DNA from 2 places in the Agarivorans sp. MS3-6 genome. Region 1 is predicted to be linked to the other one. Evidence: predicted binding sites of a transcription regulator. Region 1 holds the regulator's gene; the other holds the start of a gene.
What was found. The regulator sigma-54, encoded in region 1, starts transcription at its own class of promoters, with help from an activator protein. The targets are predictions, from matches to a motif close to GTTGGCACGNNNNTNGNNT.

Region 1 (7,585 bases):
GGTATGGTAGGCGTGGTTGACCAACAGCAACACTTAGTCGGTATTTTCACCGACGGGGACTTGCGCCGTATCTTAGATCAACGGGTTGATATTCACGACACGCAAATTGGTCAAGTCATGACCCACAACCCCAAAGTCATTGAAAGTGATTGGTTGGCATTTGATGCACTAAAATTAATGAAACAAACCTCTATTAATGGCTTGTTCGTGCTTAAACAACAAAAAGTAGTGGGTGCATTTAACATGCATACTTTATTACAGGCAGGAGTTTATTAGTGAGCGAAACCACACCTTACGGTTCAGTGAGCCAACAAAATTTTGACCGCGCCAAAACCATAACCTTGCTAATTTGCGATGTTGATGGGGTATTTTCAGATGGCAGAATTTATATGGGCAATGACGGTGAAGAGCTAAAAGCTTTTCATACTCACGACGGTTTTGGCATAAAAGCCTTACTCAATATTGGGGTTGAGATTGCCATTATCACAGGCCGCCAATCCAAAATTGTCGAGCAGCGTATGCAAGCGCTAGGTATTCGCCATATTTACCAAGGCCAGCAAGACAAGATGGTGGCTTATCAGCAAATGCTTGAGCAACTAAAGATAAGTGCTAACGAAGTTGCCTATATCGGCGACGACGTGGTTGATACTCCAGTGATGCTCGCATGCGCCTTAGGCGTGGCAGTTCAAGATGCTCACCCTTTGTGCAAGCAAGCGGCCGACTATATTACCGTGACACCGGGCGGATATGGCGCAGTTCGTGAGCTTTGTGATCTAATTTTGCAGGCAAAAGGTCAGCTAGAGAATGCCCAAGGCATGAGTGTATGAACAAGCCTACTTGGTTTTTCGGACTGCTATTTGTTGTTGCCATCGTGCTTTGGCAACTCAGCCCCTCAGAGGACGAGCAAGTAGCCGCCAAGCGAGAAGCCAGTAAACCTAATTTTGTTGCCGAGCAGCTATACAGCATTAGCTTTGGTGAAGATGGTGCGCCACGTTATCGCATCTACGCTGAACAGATGGAGTTTTTTGAGCAACTAAAACATACCACCTTCTCTAAACCGAAAATTTTGGTTTACCCAGACCCAGCACAACCCATATGGCAAATTGTAGCCGATCACGCTACAGTACTGCAGCAGCAAACTGTCACCTTAAATGACAATGTAGTGATCAAAAATTTGAGTCGTGGCGAGTATGTTCGCGACCTTATTACCGAAAGATTGGAAATCGATCTGCAAAGTGAAACCATGAGCAGCGATCAACCTGTTACCGTTTATGGCCCCTCATACGAATTGTATGGTGTTGGCATGGATGGTGATTTAGCCAACGAAATAGTGACTTTATTAGATGATATCGAAGCGGTTTACCATAACCCACAAGAGTAAATTAGGCCTATTGGCCAGTTTGTTATTTCTGTCTTGGGGAGTTCAAGCACTTGAAGACGACTTCAATAAGCAGATTATTGTTGATGCCGACCGCCAACAGGTCAATATTAAAGAAAACCGAGTCACGTTTTACAGCAATGTGATCGTCACTCAGGGCTCGATTAAAATGCATGCTGCAGAATTAAGCGTGATCGGCAGTGAAGACAAAGGCAGCGAAGTCATGATCGCCAAGGGCGAACCGGCTACTTTTTATCAACTGCTAGATAGCGGTAAACCTATCGAGGCGGAAGCGAACGAGGTTCGCTATGATCTTAAAACCCAAACACTGACCCTCACGCAAAATGCTCAGTTAAAACAAGAAGAGAGCTTAGTGAAAGGGCAAATGATCAAATACAGCATCGATAAGCAAGAAATGGTAGCCCAAGGCGATGAAAATAGTCGTGTCACTACCATATTTCTGCCGAAACAACTTGAAGAGATTTCACCGAAGAGTAAACCGCAAGAATGAGTACCCTAATTGCTGAAAACCTAGCGAAAAGCTATAAAGGTCGCAAGGTTGTCAAGAATGTAAGCTTACACGTTGAAACGGGTAAAATCGTCGGCTTACTCGGCCCAAATGGTGCGGGTAAAACCACTACTTTTTATATGGTTGTTGGCTTAGTACCTCGCGACCAAGGCCGCATACTAATTGATGACGATGACCTGTCTAGCACGGCGATGCATACTCGAGCCCGTAAAGGCATTGGTTACTTACCACAAGAAGCATCGATTTTTCGTCGTTTATCTGTAGAAAAGAATATTCTCGCGGTTCTCGAAACACGTAAAGACCTTGATAAAGAGCAACAAAATGGAGCGCTTGACGACTTATTAGAAGAGTTCCATATTGGCCATATTCGCAAAAATTTGGGTATGAGTTTGTCGGGTGGAGAACGTCGCCGAGTAGAAATAGCACGAGCCTTGGCAGCTGCACCAAAGTTTATTTTGCTTGACGAACCCTTCGCTGGAGTAGATCCTATTTCAGTGATTGATATAAAAAAAATTATCGAACACCTGCGCGATAGAGGCCTTGGAGTACTGATTACCGATCACAATGTGAGAGAAACCCTCGATGTTTGTGAACATGCCTATATCGTTAGCCAAGGCGAATTGATAGCCTCAGGGAAGCCCAAAGAGATACTTGAAAATGAACATGTGAAACGAGTTTATCTCGGCGAGCAATTCAAGCTATAGTTAAAGTGTATCTAGAAAAATATAATAAGAAGAAGGAACAGCGGTAATTAATGAAAGCATCTTTGCAGTTGCGTCTTGGTCAGCAATTAACCATGACACCTCAGTTACAACAGGCCATACGCTTACTTCAGCTATCAACGCTGGATTTACAGCAAGAGATTCAAGAGGCACTGGAAAGTAACCCACTTCTTGAGGCGGATGAGTCGCAGCCAAGCGACAGTGACTCAGTTGAAAAGTCGGCCAATGAAAGAAGTGATGAGGCGGAAAACAGCCAGCCTGAAGTTGACTCTAGCCAAATTGAAGCCGGTGATGCCATTTCCCAAGACACGGTTGCTGAAGACCTACCCGTTGATTCAACATGGGATGATATATATAGCGCCAGTTCAGGCCCTGCGAGTTCAGGCTCTGCTAGTGGCGGCGAAGACAACGACATGTTGTTTCAAGGCGAAACCGTCGACTCCTTACAAGACCATCTATTGTGGCAAATGCGTTTAACTCCCTTTAGTGAAGTAGATCAAGCCATCGCATTAGCGATTATTGATGCGGTTGATAACTCAGGTTACCTCACTCAAGACTGTGACCAACTACTTGAAGGCTTACGCTCCAGTGATAATAACGCACTAGATGTAGAATTAGACGAAGTAGAAGCGGTGCTAAAACGTATTCAACATTTTGACCCCGTCGGCATTGCTGCTCGCTCCTTACAAGAGTGTTTAATGATTCAATTAAGTCGTTTTGCTGAAGAAACACCTTGGTTGAAAGAAGCCAGAGAGGTCGTATCAAATCATATCGACGTATTGGCCAACCGCGATTTTCGTTTATTAGCTCGCAAAACCAAACTCAAAGAAGAACAGCTACGCGAAGTAATGCGCTTAATCCACACCCTTGAGCCACGCCCCGGCAATGCGGTAGAACCGAATCAAGCGCAGTATGTTATTCCCGACGTATCCGTTATAAAACGCCAGGGCCGCTGGGTAGTAGAATTAAACCCGGATGCCATGCCTAAACTACGTGTCAATTCTCACTATGCGTCTTTGAGCAAAACGTCAAATGCTACCGATACTCAATTCATTCGCAGCCACCTACAAGAGGCAAAATGGTTCATAAAAAGTATTGAGAGCCGTAACGAAACCTTATTAAAAGTATCCAACTGTATCGTTCACCACCAACAAGCATTTTTTGAATATGGTGCTGAAGCAATGAAACCAATGGTGTTGAACGATGTGGCTGAAGCAGTAGAAATGCATGAATCGACCATTTCTCGGGTGACAACCCAAAAATTTATGCATACTCCCCGCGGAATTTTCGAATTAAAGTATTTTTTCTCTAGCCACGTGGCTACAGACGGAGGTGGGGAATGCTCATCTACCGCGATTCGCGCACTCATTAAGAAACTGGTTGCTGCCGAAAATACCAACAAACCACTCAGTGATAGCAAGATAGCTGACATTTTGGCAGATCAGGGGATCAAGGTGGCGAGGCGCACGATAGCAAAATATCGTGAGTCTTTAGCGATTCCACCTTCTAACCAACGTAAAAGCCTTATATAACGGCCACAAAAGGGGACAAGATATATGCAAATTAATCTTACTGGACACCACGTAGAAATTACTGAATCACTAAAAGAATATGTCCACACTAAGTTTGCCAAACTGCAACGACGTTTTGAACAAATCAACAATGTTCACGTCATCCTCAACGTAGAAAAGCTCAATCAAATTGCCGAAGCTACCTTGCACCTTAATGGCGGAGAGCTGTTTGCCACTGCAGAGCACTCTGATATGTATGCCGCCATTGATAGCCTCATTGATAAACTTGACCGCCAAGTTATTAAACACAAAGAAAAATTAAACAGACATTAGCCAAAGTAATGCAAATAAATAAAGTACTAAATTTGGACTGTACGCTTAGTACAGTCCAATGTTCCTCTAAGAAGCGCGCATTGGAACTGATAAGTGAACTCGTCGCTAAACAACTTGATACCAGTGCTCAAACTATTTTTGAAAGCCTGTTAAACAGGGAAAAAATGGGCAGCACCGGAATTGGCCAAGGTATCGCTATTCCTCACGGCAGAATCGACAATCAGCACCAAGCTACAGCGGTTTTTTTACGCTGTGACCCTGCTATTTCCTTCGATGCTATTGATAATAAACCGGTTGATCTTGTGTTTGCGCTGTTGGTTCCAGAAGACCAATGTAAACAACACCTTAATACCCTTTCTCAAGTGGCTGAGAAACTCAACGATAAATTAGTATGTAAACAACTTCGTAACGCACAAAGTGATGACGAATTGTACGACATCATGGTAGCCTAATACTCTAATTGTAGTTAGAGGTTATCATGGAATTGATTATCGTTAGCGGACGTTCAGGCTCTGGCAAAACGGTCGCCTTAAGGGTATTAGAAGATTTAGGCTATTACTGTGTAGATAATCTACCCGTTTTACTCTGGCAACCCTTAATAGATAACTTAAGTAGTTATCCTAAAGTGGCGATTAGTATCGATATTCGTAACCTGCCCGATGAGCCCTCACCGATTGGGCAATTGATTCGTTCGATTGGCCCTGACGTAAAGCTCCTCAGCCTCTTTCTCGACGCTAAAGACGAAGCGCTAATTCGTCGTTACAGTGAAACCCGCAGAGTTCACCCGCTCAGCCAAAACAACTTGTCGTTAGCCGAAGCTATTGAGGCAGAAACAGAGCTATTAGCCCCTATTTCACGCAATGCTGACTTACGTATCGATACCTCTCGCTTGTCGGTGCATGAACTTAGCGGCCTGATCCGCTCGAGAGTGACGGGTGATCAACAACAACAACTAATTTTAGTGTTTGAGTCCTTTGGTTTTAAAAATGGCGTACCCAGTGATGCGGATTACATGTTTGACGCGCGTTTTTTGCCTAACCCGCACTGGCAAGAAGAGCTTCGCCCCCTAAATGGTTTAGATAAACCCGTTCAGGACTATCTGTCTAGCCAAGCCTTAGTCGGAGAATACATTCAGCAGATCACCGATCTGTTAAATTCTTGGTTGCCCCACTTAGAAGCTAATAATCGAGCATACCTAACCATCGCCATCGGCTGTACTGGTGGCCAACATCGTAGCGTTTACGTAGCAGAGCAGCTTGCCGCAAACTTTTGTAGTAAACGTAAAGTACAACGTCGTCATCGCACTTTGGAACATAAGCTTGAAGCTCACTAGACAAGTCATCGTAAAAAACAAACTCGGCTTACACGCTCGCCCTGCGACTAAGCTTGTAGAACTCGCTCAGCAGTTTGAGGCTGAGGTAAGTATTATAGACGGAGAGAAAACGGCGTCAGCTGCCAGCGTAATGGGCTTGCTCGTATTAGCCAGTGCGCAGGGTAATACTTTGACAATTATCTCGGAAGGAAAAGATGCCGCCGCCGCGATGAATGCTATTCAAGGTTTGATTGAAGCCAATTTCGACGAAGAATAAGTTAAGGCATAAATAGCCGCACACTAAGCACGCTGCAAAGCTTGCTACTCATCACAGTAGGGAACACTTATGCCAGAAGAGATGGAGTTAAACCCTAACCAGCACAAACGATTACAGGAGCTAAACCAGGCTCTAGATAGCGGTATGTTTGTGCACGTTAGGCGCACACTTCATCAAATGCCCCCATGTGATGTGGCTTTATTACTCGAGTCCAGCCCACCCGCAGGACGTAAAGTACTATGGCAACTCACCGACCCTGAGCAACACGGCGATATCCTCGAAGAGCTAAACGAAGAGGTGATGGAGGGGGTGCTTCAGCTAATGGCTCCAGAAACCCTCGCCGCCGCCGCTGAAGGAATGGATACAGATGACATTGCTTATGTCTTAAGAAGCCTTCCAGATAGTGTTTATCAAGAAGTACTGCAACAGATGGATGGCCAAGATAGGCACCGTGTAGAAGCAGCACTCGCCTACCCCGAGGATACCGCGGGGAGCATTATGAATACCGACACCATCACCCTAAGGGCTGATGTCAGTATTGACGTGGTACTACGCTATTTACGATTGCGTGGCGAACTACCAGAAACCACTGATACCTTATATGTGGTAAACGAACACGATTTACTGCTAGGTGATATTCCCCTTTCTACTCTACTGACGGTAAATCCAAATGTCAGTGTTCGCGAAGTGATGGACAGTAATGCCGAAACTATCCCAGTGGCAATGGATGAGTCAGATGTCGCCGTTTTATTTGAACGCCATGACTGGATTTCAGCCCCGGTAGTTGATGAAAAAGGGCAACTACTGGGTCGAATAACTATTGATGATGTGGTTGATATTATTCGTGAAAATACCGAGCGCACCATGATGAGCATGGCAGGTATGGATGATGATGAAGATACTTTTGCCCCAGTGATAAAAAGTACTCAGCGACGTACCGTTTGGCTTGCCGTTAATTTATGCGCCGCTTTAGTCGCCGCATCAATCAGTAATATGTTCGAATCCACCCTCGAACAATTAGCCACCTTAGCTATTTTGATGACCATTGTACCCAGTATGGGAGGGATCGCCGGTAATCAAACCCTCGCCCTGGTCATCAGAGGGCTAGCCGTCGGACATATTGGCGAGGGAAACTCGCGTTGGCTGATTGGTAAAGAAGCCGCGATTGGCATGCTAAACGGCATGATTTGGGCGCTGGTTATATCGGTAGTGGTTACCCTATGGAAGGGCGATTGGACCTTAGGAGTGATTATTGCCGGCGCGATGTTTATCAACATGTCGCTAGCGGGTTTAGCTGGAGTAACGATTCCCTTATTGATGAAAAAATTTAACATAGATCCGGCTCTAGCCGGCGGTATGGCTCTCACTACGATTACTGACGTAGTGGGTTTATTTTCATTTTTAGGTATGGCTACACTGGTATTAGGCTAGGAGAACTCCCCTAGCCTTAAGCTATACACTTAACTACCCGCTATTTTCATAGCAGAAATTAATACTGAGCCAGTCTGAATAGTACTCTCTTT
Region 2 (7,585 bases), 1.9 Mb from region 1:
CTAAACTCTACGGAAATGGAGCTTATAAATTGGTTTATATCGCATCAGAGGCAAGTCATAGGGTCTATAACAAACGCGCTATTTTCTAACTACGCCGCTATTAAAGACGCCTGCATAGAAGAATGTGGTGAAGAAATGGCGGAGTATTTTCCTGAAGTAAATGACGTTAGCGACATTAAGAATGTCGTAGGCATCGTTTCCGTGAATATCCATCAAGTGAGCAAAGATAATATTCCTTACATTGGCGTGGAAATGGGCTGTAACTGGGAGGAAGAGCATGGAATGGGATTTTTATTGCATGGCAACAAAATTGTTGAGGCTGGGGGGGCTGATACAGCCATTCTTTTATGGATGGCAGAGAAACATGCAAATGAAGCTTAACAAATTGCTACAACGGCCAAATTTCCGCTGTCACCTTTTGTGCCAAAAACCGCCTTCAAAAATTTGCTCAGTGAGCCGAGCGGTATACGCTTATTATCTCATCTAACAATCAGCAATCAAGGAAGTATGATGAATTGGAATTTTTTTAAATTTTACAGTAACGAATTACTACGAAAGCTTTCTAGTGAAAGCGAAGTGACATCGGCTATAAAAATAGTGGACAACACTCAGATCATTAATGAATTCTCTGTAGAAAAAAATTCTAACAATCTAATTACGAAAATTATCTCAACCATTCAAAGCAAAGAGTTTTCAAAAGAAGATGCAGAAAAAGTGTTGAAAATATATAGCCAACTAGATGTTTCAGAACTGGATTGTAAGCCATCACAACTAAAAAGAGTTGGTGTTTATATAGGTTACTTGGCAGTAGTCTTTTTTGTTATGTCTAGTATATATATGATATTTGTTGTTCCGCAAGCACTAGAAATGTTTGATAGCTTTAATTTCGGTGCGCCAGAAGAGTTTGTTTGGTTTGTAAATCACTGGGGTGCTATTTTTTCTGGTATATCATCCTTAATTTTTATATCTATTTTAATAAATCTTAAAATTAAAAAAATGTTTGAGTATCAGGTTGGTGTTTCGAAGTCTCTGATATATCGCATGTTGATTCCAGGTGGCATTAAAACTAAATATCAAAAACTGATATCACTTATTCTATTGCCTATTTTTCTTGTTAAGTCAAAAAAAGATGGTATCTCCGACGACATTATTGATCACTTTAACAATGAAAGCTTTAATGAAATGGAAATTACAGAGACATTATCACTCTTGATTAATGATAATGTAAACAACCTAGTTTTACTCTCGGAGGCTTACATCAGGAGGGTTTATATCGTTGTTGCTGTATTGATTGTGTTTTGTATTTTTAAATTTGTAAGTAGTGTTTATGCACCAATTTTTGTTTTAGGAGAAGCAATATGATCAAAAATAAAGGATTTACCCTTATAGAGTTAATGGTTGTCGTATCGATCATAGGTGTTTTGGCTTCTGTTTCTATGCCTCAATACCAAAGTTACGTACATAAAAGCGAGGTTGTTGAGGCCTTAAGTATGGCTGCAACAATAAGGGAAGATGTGACGGCCTATTACGTAGAGAAGCTTGAATTCCCAAAAGATAATATGCAAGCTAGAGTCCCACAGTCAGATAAATTAATTGCAAATCGAGTGACGAGTATCGCCATAATAAATGGTGCTATTCACATAACTCTAGGAAATAAAATAGCAAAACCTCTTCAAGGCAAAGTCTTAACATTTAGGCCGGCTGTAGTAGATGGTAGTCCTTTAAGTCCCATTTCTTGGTTGTGCGGTTATGATGAAGCTGTTGATGGTATGTCTGCTGTAGGTAAAAACAAAACAACGATCCCAAATGAATATCTTCCAAGTTCATGTGTTGCGGGCTAATCGCGTATAAAAGATATAAATAGGTGTCGCGCAGTAGACACCTTACTCGGGTGTTGAACAAGCCCGATGCGCCCTTCTAGAGTTAACAACGGTGCTAATGCTGTTGGTTTGAAGGGCGATAAGTGTTGCAGCAACAGCAGCCCAATCTAAAAAGCCCAGCGTCATAAACCACACAAAGATGACTAGCCAAGTCTTTGTATTTTTTGATAAGTTTATTGATAGAACGAATGTGGGTGGGAATGGTGCCATGAAATACAGGCTCATCTCTCGAACTATCAACACAATAAGCGGCATCTGTGGTTTCTTGGTGAACGTCTAGTGCTATGAAAAACCTGCTAGATGTAGACATGTCGATCTGCTGTTTTGCTATGACTTTGCATCTAACAGTGTGGCGCTAGTTTAACTAAGCCACGATAAACGCAAGAGGTCGACACTTTCATCAGGGGAGCATTATGTCTAGCTATATAAGGAGATTGGCGTTGACTAGATACTTATATTTATCAATCATTGTCTTATTATTTGGGTGTGGTGCTTTGCCAACCACAAACCCTGTAATATCTGAAGAGAAAGTCGTCGTGACTACAGAAGACGAATCGAAAACGATCACGCTTAATGAACCTCAAGTATGGTTTGATGGCTACCAAAAAAACTCAGGTGTTATGCTTCCAAAAGGAACTTATCAACTTGAAGCACAAGATGCAGATTATTTATATTTCCGCGCACCATTAGATATAGAGTTTCGTTCATTAAATGAAACTCCTCAAACTCAGGAATTCGTTAAAGGTGGGATTGCCATTGCTAAAAATAGTCTTAATATCATTCCTGCTTGCATATATAAGTCCATCCAAAACGATAAAAAAGTGCTCAGCTGGAAACTCGGCAACCACTTCCTTCGTATGGAAGATGGTCATTGGAAAAAAGATTATTAAAGTGTTCAAATACATCTAATAGATAAGAATTGGTGTCGCGCAGCCGACACCTTATTCGGGTGTTGAACAAGCCCGATACTCCCTATCTTCCATAGTTAACCACGGTGCTAATGCTGTTGGTTTGAAGGGCGATAAGTGTTGCAGCAACAGCAGCCCAATGTAAAAAGCCCAGCGTCATAAACCACACAAAGATGACTAGCCAAGTCTTTGTATTTTTTGATAAGTTTATTGATAGAACGAATGTGGCTGGGAATGGTGCCATGAAATACAGGCTCATCTCTCGAACTATCAACACAATAAGCGGCATCTGTGGTTTCTTGGTGAACGTCTAGTGCTATGAACAGCCGGCTAGATGTAGACATGTCAATCTGCTGTTCTGTTATGACTTTGCATCTAACAGTGTGGCGCTAGTTTAACTAAGCCACGATAAACGCAGGAGGTCGACACTTTCACCAGGGGAGCATTATGTCTAGATGTATTCCGGAGGTTTTGTTGAATATTAGTAAAATCCTATTAGGAAGTATCATGTATCCTATTTTTTATCCTAAGCGAATTATTAACGCAGTTACTGTTCCGATATTTATGTTAGTTTGCAATTGGGCGTTAGCAGTTAATTTTGGGGATGAAAATGCCTTTTTTGCGTGGTTTTTATATGCGTTTCAGTTTTATGCCGTCTCTATATATTTAACCAATTGTGTTTTGTTAGTTACAAAAAATGAAATTCCCAATTTCGTTGAAACGCAATCAATATATGCAAAAAGTTGTATGTTGCTAACCGCCTATACTTTTCTTGTTTGGGGCTTAAAGTATTGTTTGGTAATGTTGTGTCTGGATATATTTGGTGTTTCAGACAATGAAGGTTTTTCACAATTGAGTCAAATTTCTGATGCAGTATCTACAGTGCTCCTCTTTAGCCTTTTTTTGGTTATTCCTCACTATATATGTACGGGTAAAATATGTGTGAAAGAGGTACTTAGCAACAATCGAAAGCATCTTATTAGTCTGAGCTTGATCATTTTTATTATCGAAATATTTAAGAGTATTATTGGCTATGTATTTACAGGCACTTCTACACCTACCATGTTACTAGGAGCAACTACGCTTTTAATATTTCAAGGTGTTGGGTATATAGCAATTTCTTTTTGCTACATGTCAATTTTTCCAAATTCTACGACAAGAATACAAGTGTAATTTCATATACATTTAGCAGATAAGAATAGGTGTCGCGCAGCCGACGCCTTACTCGGGTGTTGAACAAGCCCGATGTGCCTTTATATAGTAAATAACGGTGTAGATATTGGCGGGGCCAAAACCTTGTTACTGTTAACAAGGGGAGGCTGACTAAGACTGGCTGAACGGCGCTAAGCCCTGCCATTATCCTTATGCCGTTCGCCTAGCTCGTTTGACTAAGGCCGGTGCAGTGCCTGGTGGGTTGGTAACAAGGAGCCATTGGCCGATTCTATACCTAAAAAAAACAAGGGACATCCCACTATATCCCCCGATATACCGTTAGTCATTATCAAAAATAGCGATCAAATGCTGCCACTAGACTGAAGCCTAGATAGCATTTCACTTTTGCCTTCCCAAACCTTTATCTCCCATGGCTCGGCTATAGTGATGACACCGCCTTTGACCTGCGACGGAACAACATGATCGGGCAAAACGGTGACCCTATACCGATCCATGCTGCGGGCACCAGATTGGCTTTTTACAAACCAATTCGGGTCTTCAAAAAAATGTTGGGGTTGGGCGTAGCCTTCAGTTTCGCTGCCTACAACATACTGATTGGGTTTTGTAGTTGTATAGATATCAATCACCGTGCGTGTTGGGTCTGCATCAGGTGCGTTGAATACCATGGTTACGAAGTTATGAAAGGTGGCGTCAATTGCAGGAACGAATACAACTGAATGTCCTCCCCCTATGCCGACGGTACTAATAGTATGAGCGTTGTTACCTGGCTCTACCATAAACTGCCTAGCTTCAAAACACATCGCTTTCCAACTATCTATACTTCGCAAATACCAGCGCCCTTTTTGGTCTGGATCTGGCACTAGGTTAATTTCTTGAGGGGTCGTGGCGAATTGCTCTTCCATGACATCTTTACCAGACCAATACATCCCCAGTACGGGTTTAACGTAAGGTGCCGATTGTCCAGGAAGCATGCTTTTCATTGACACAGAGTAGTTCGCATTAGGTCCGTAGGATGGATAGCCGGACATAGCATAGGCAATAAGATCAGGAGCTTCCTCTAGCAGTTTAATATACTGTTCGCGCAAGTTGGCCCGTGTCTGGCTAATCACGCTTTTAGCTTGGGACATCTCTGTCGGTTCAGCCAAAGCATGACGAAGGTATACCAGCCCAGTTCCCTTCATTTGATAGTCTGCCAAGCGACGAAACACTCCTAGACCGATATTGGCCGCGTCATTAATGGTTTGTTGACGCGCCGAAGACCCAAACATTTCCCACTTACTGTTAAACATAGTTTCTGGCAGATTTTTGCCGCCCTCTATAGCCCCATCGTTTCCGACGTACATGTTGTGTACAGCAGTTAAGCGAGTCTCAATTGCTATGGCTTCACTCTCATCGAGCATTTTACGAATTTTGGCGACTTTTACATCATCACTGTCATCTGATGTAATTACGGTGTGGATGCGACGCATATACGTATCCACTTGCGCCTTAAAGTCGGCAATCACATCATCTTTGTGCAACCAGTCCAGCTTGTGATTAATTTGCCGTAATAGCACATCCATTTGATCGAGGCGCGCTTGAATATCTTTTAACTCATCGATCACTTCGTCAAAGCGATCGTGACTAACGCCAATTTCCTCCATCAACATCTCGGTAAATACGCCACCGATTTTACTGCCAAAAGTTGATGCAAGTGATTTTGCCGCTGATACGGCCAGTTGATTAAACAGTTTTTCAGCCATGCATAAAATCCTTTTTCAATTGATATTTAACCTGTTGAGGCAGACCAGGCGACCAAGTTGTGCTTTTTGACCAGCCTTGGTCGTTTTGTTTGATGCACACCACTTGGATAAATCACCATCAAGGCAGTATTGCTGTAAAGAGCGAGCCATACCGAACTGGTTTTTCTAAGTTAGTTAATTAGTCCGACTTGGTAAAGCCAAGGGGAAATTTTAAAAAGTCATCGCTGCAACCGATAGTGTACGGCTTAGCGAGGATAGCCCAATCTATGTGATTGCCATAAAACCTTGTTGTACTCGCTCTCAAGCTACACCAATGCGTTTGTTACAAATACGACATTGGCCCTTCATTTGTTGTTTGTGCTTACTACATGTTTTCTGTAGCGAAATAAATAAACGTTAAATAACAATGGCTTATTGTTTTTAGAATGGTTGGCTTGGTATTCGCAATAGTTAACTCGGGAACTATTTATCAAGCTAAAGGAAGAAAATATTATGGCTATTCGTCAATGTGCAATTTACGGAAAAGGTGGTATTGGTAAATCTACTACTACACAAAACTTAGTGGGTGCTTTAGCAGAAGCCGGTAAAAAAGTAATGATTATCGGTTGTGACCCTAAAGCAGATTCAACCCGCTTAATCTTACACGCAAAAGCGCAAAACACCATTATGGAAATGGCCGCTGAAGCGGGGTCGGTTGAAGACATCGAGTTAGAAGATGTACTAAAAGTGGGTTACGGCGGCGTACGTTGTGTTGAGTCTGGCGGTCCTGAGCCAGGTGTAGGTTGTGCGGGTCGTGGTGTAATTACAGCGATTAACTTCTTAGAAGAAGAAGGCGCCTACGAAGAAGACTTAGATTTTGTATTCTACGATGTGTTAGGTGATGTGGTATGTGGTGGTTTTGCCATGCCTATTCGCGAAAACAAAGCTCAAGAGATCTACATCGTAGTGTCTGGTGAAATGATGGCAATGTACGCGGCCAACAACATTTCAAAAGGTATTTGTAAGTACGCAGCAACCGGTAGCGTTCGACTAGCGGGTCTAATTTGTAACTCACGTAAATGTGACCGTGAAGACGAGCTTATTGAAGCGCTAGCCGCCAAAATTGGCACGCAAATGATCCACTTTGTACCTCGCGATAACGTGGTACAGCAAGCTGAAATTCGCCGTATGACAGTTATTGAGTACAACCCTAAATGTAACCAAGCTGATGAATATCGCACGCTAGCCAATAAAATCATCAACAACCAACTATTTGTTGTTCCAACGCCTGTAACCATGGACGAGTTAGAAGAGTTGTTAATGGAATTCGGCATCATGGATGAAGAAGACGAAACCATTATCGGCCAAGTCGCCGAAGAAGTAACCGCTTAGGCGCTTATCAACAGAGATCTTATTGATGCTATAGGAGGCAGCAATGTCAGATAAAAAAGCAGAGACTCAGGCGCTGATTGATGAGGTGCTAGAAGTCTATCCAGAGAAAGCCAAGGCCGATCGTAAAAAGCACTTAGGGGCTAACGATACCGAAGGTGGCAGTTGTATTACCGCTAACCGCAAATCGCTGCCTGGGGTAATGACCGCACGTGGTTGTGCTTACGCGGGGTCAAAAGGGGTAGTGTGGGGACCGATTAAAGATATGGTGCATATCTCTCATGGTCCAGTTGGTTGTGGTCAGTACTCTCGTGCAGGTCGTCGTAACTACTACACCGGCTACACCGGCGTAAACAGCTTCGGTACCATGAACTTTACTTCAGACTTTCAAGAGCGTGACATCGTATTTGGCGGCGATAAAAAGCTGGCCACGATGGTCGACGAAATTGAAATGTTATTCCCATTAGCTAACGGTATTTCGATTCAATCTGAATGTCCGGTAGGTTTGATCGGT

Region 2: the regulator sigma-54 is predicted to act here: its motif matches at 6,132-6,150, upstream of nifH (nitrogenase iron protein).

The regions. Positions count from the first base shown of each region.
Region 1 is NZ_CM134202.1:3,083,926-3,091,510, reverse strand. Features, by position in the region: gene ACVFI8_RS14160 (KpsF/GutQ family sugar-phosphate isomerase) at 1-276, shown strand, start outside; gene kdsC (3-deoxy-manno-octulosonate-8-phosphatase KdsC) at 276-827, shown strand; gene lptC (LPS export ABC transporter periplasmic protein LptC) at 824-1,381, shown strand; gene lptA (lipopolysaccharide transport periplasmic protein LptA) at 1,392-1,889, shown strand; gene lptB (LPS export ABC transporter ATP-binding protein) at 1,886-2,611, shown strand; gene ACVFI8_RS14135 (RNA polymerase factor sigma-54) at 2,662-4,161, shown strand; gene hpf (ribosome hibernation promoting factor) at 4,186-4,473, shown strand; gene ptsN (PTS IIA-like nitrogen regulatory protein PtsN) at 4,482-4,925, shown strand; gene rapZ (RNase adapter RapZ) at 4,952-5,806, shown strand; gene ACVFI8_RS14115 (HPr family phosphocarrier protein) at 5,793-6,062, shown strand; gene mgtE (magnesium transporter) at 6,132-7,493, shown strand; gene pmbA (metalloprotease PmbA) at 7,523-7,585, opposite strand, start outside.
Region 2 is NZ_CM134202.1:277,088-284,672, reverse strand. Features, by position in the region: gene ACVFI8_RS01375 (DUF6985 domain-containing protein) at 1-381, shown strand, start outside; gene ACVFI8_RS01370 (hypothetical protein) at 508-1,362, shown strand; gene ACVFI8_RS01365 (pilin) at 1,359-1,841, shown strand; gene ACVFI8_RS01360 (hypothetical protein) at 1,936-2,190, opposite strand; gene ACVFI8_RS01355 (hypothetical protein) at 2,294-2,770, shown strand; gene ACVFI8_RS01350 (hypothetical protein) at 2,878-3,132, opposite strand; gene ACVFI8_RS01345 (hypothetical protein) at 3,296-3,961, shown strand; gene ACVFI8_RS01340 (hypothetical protein) at 4,303-5,703, opposite strand; gene nifH (nitrogenase iron protein) at 6,196-7,074, shown strand; gene nifD (nitrogenase molybdenum-iron protein alpha chain) at 7,118-7,585, shown strand, end outside.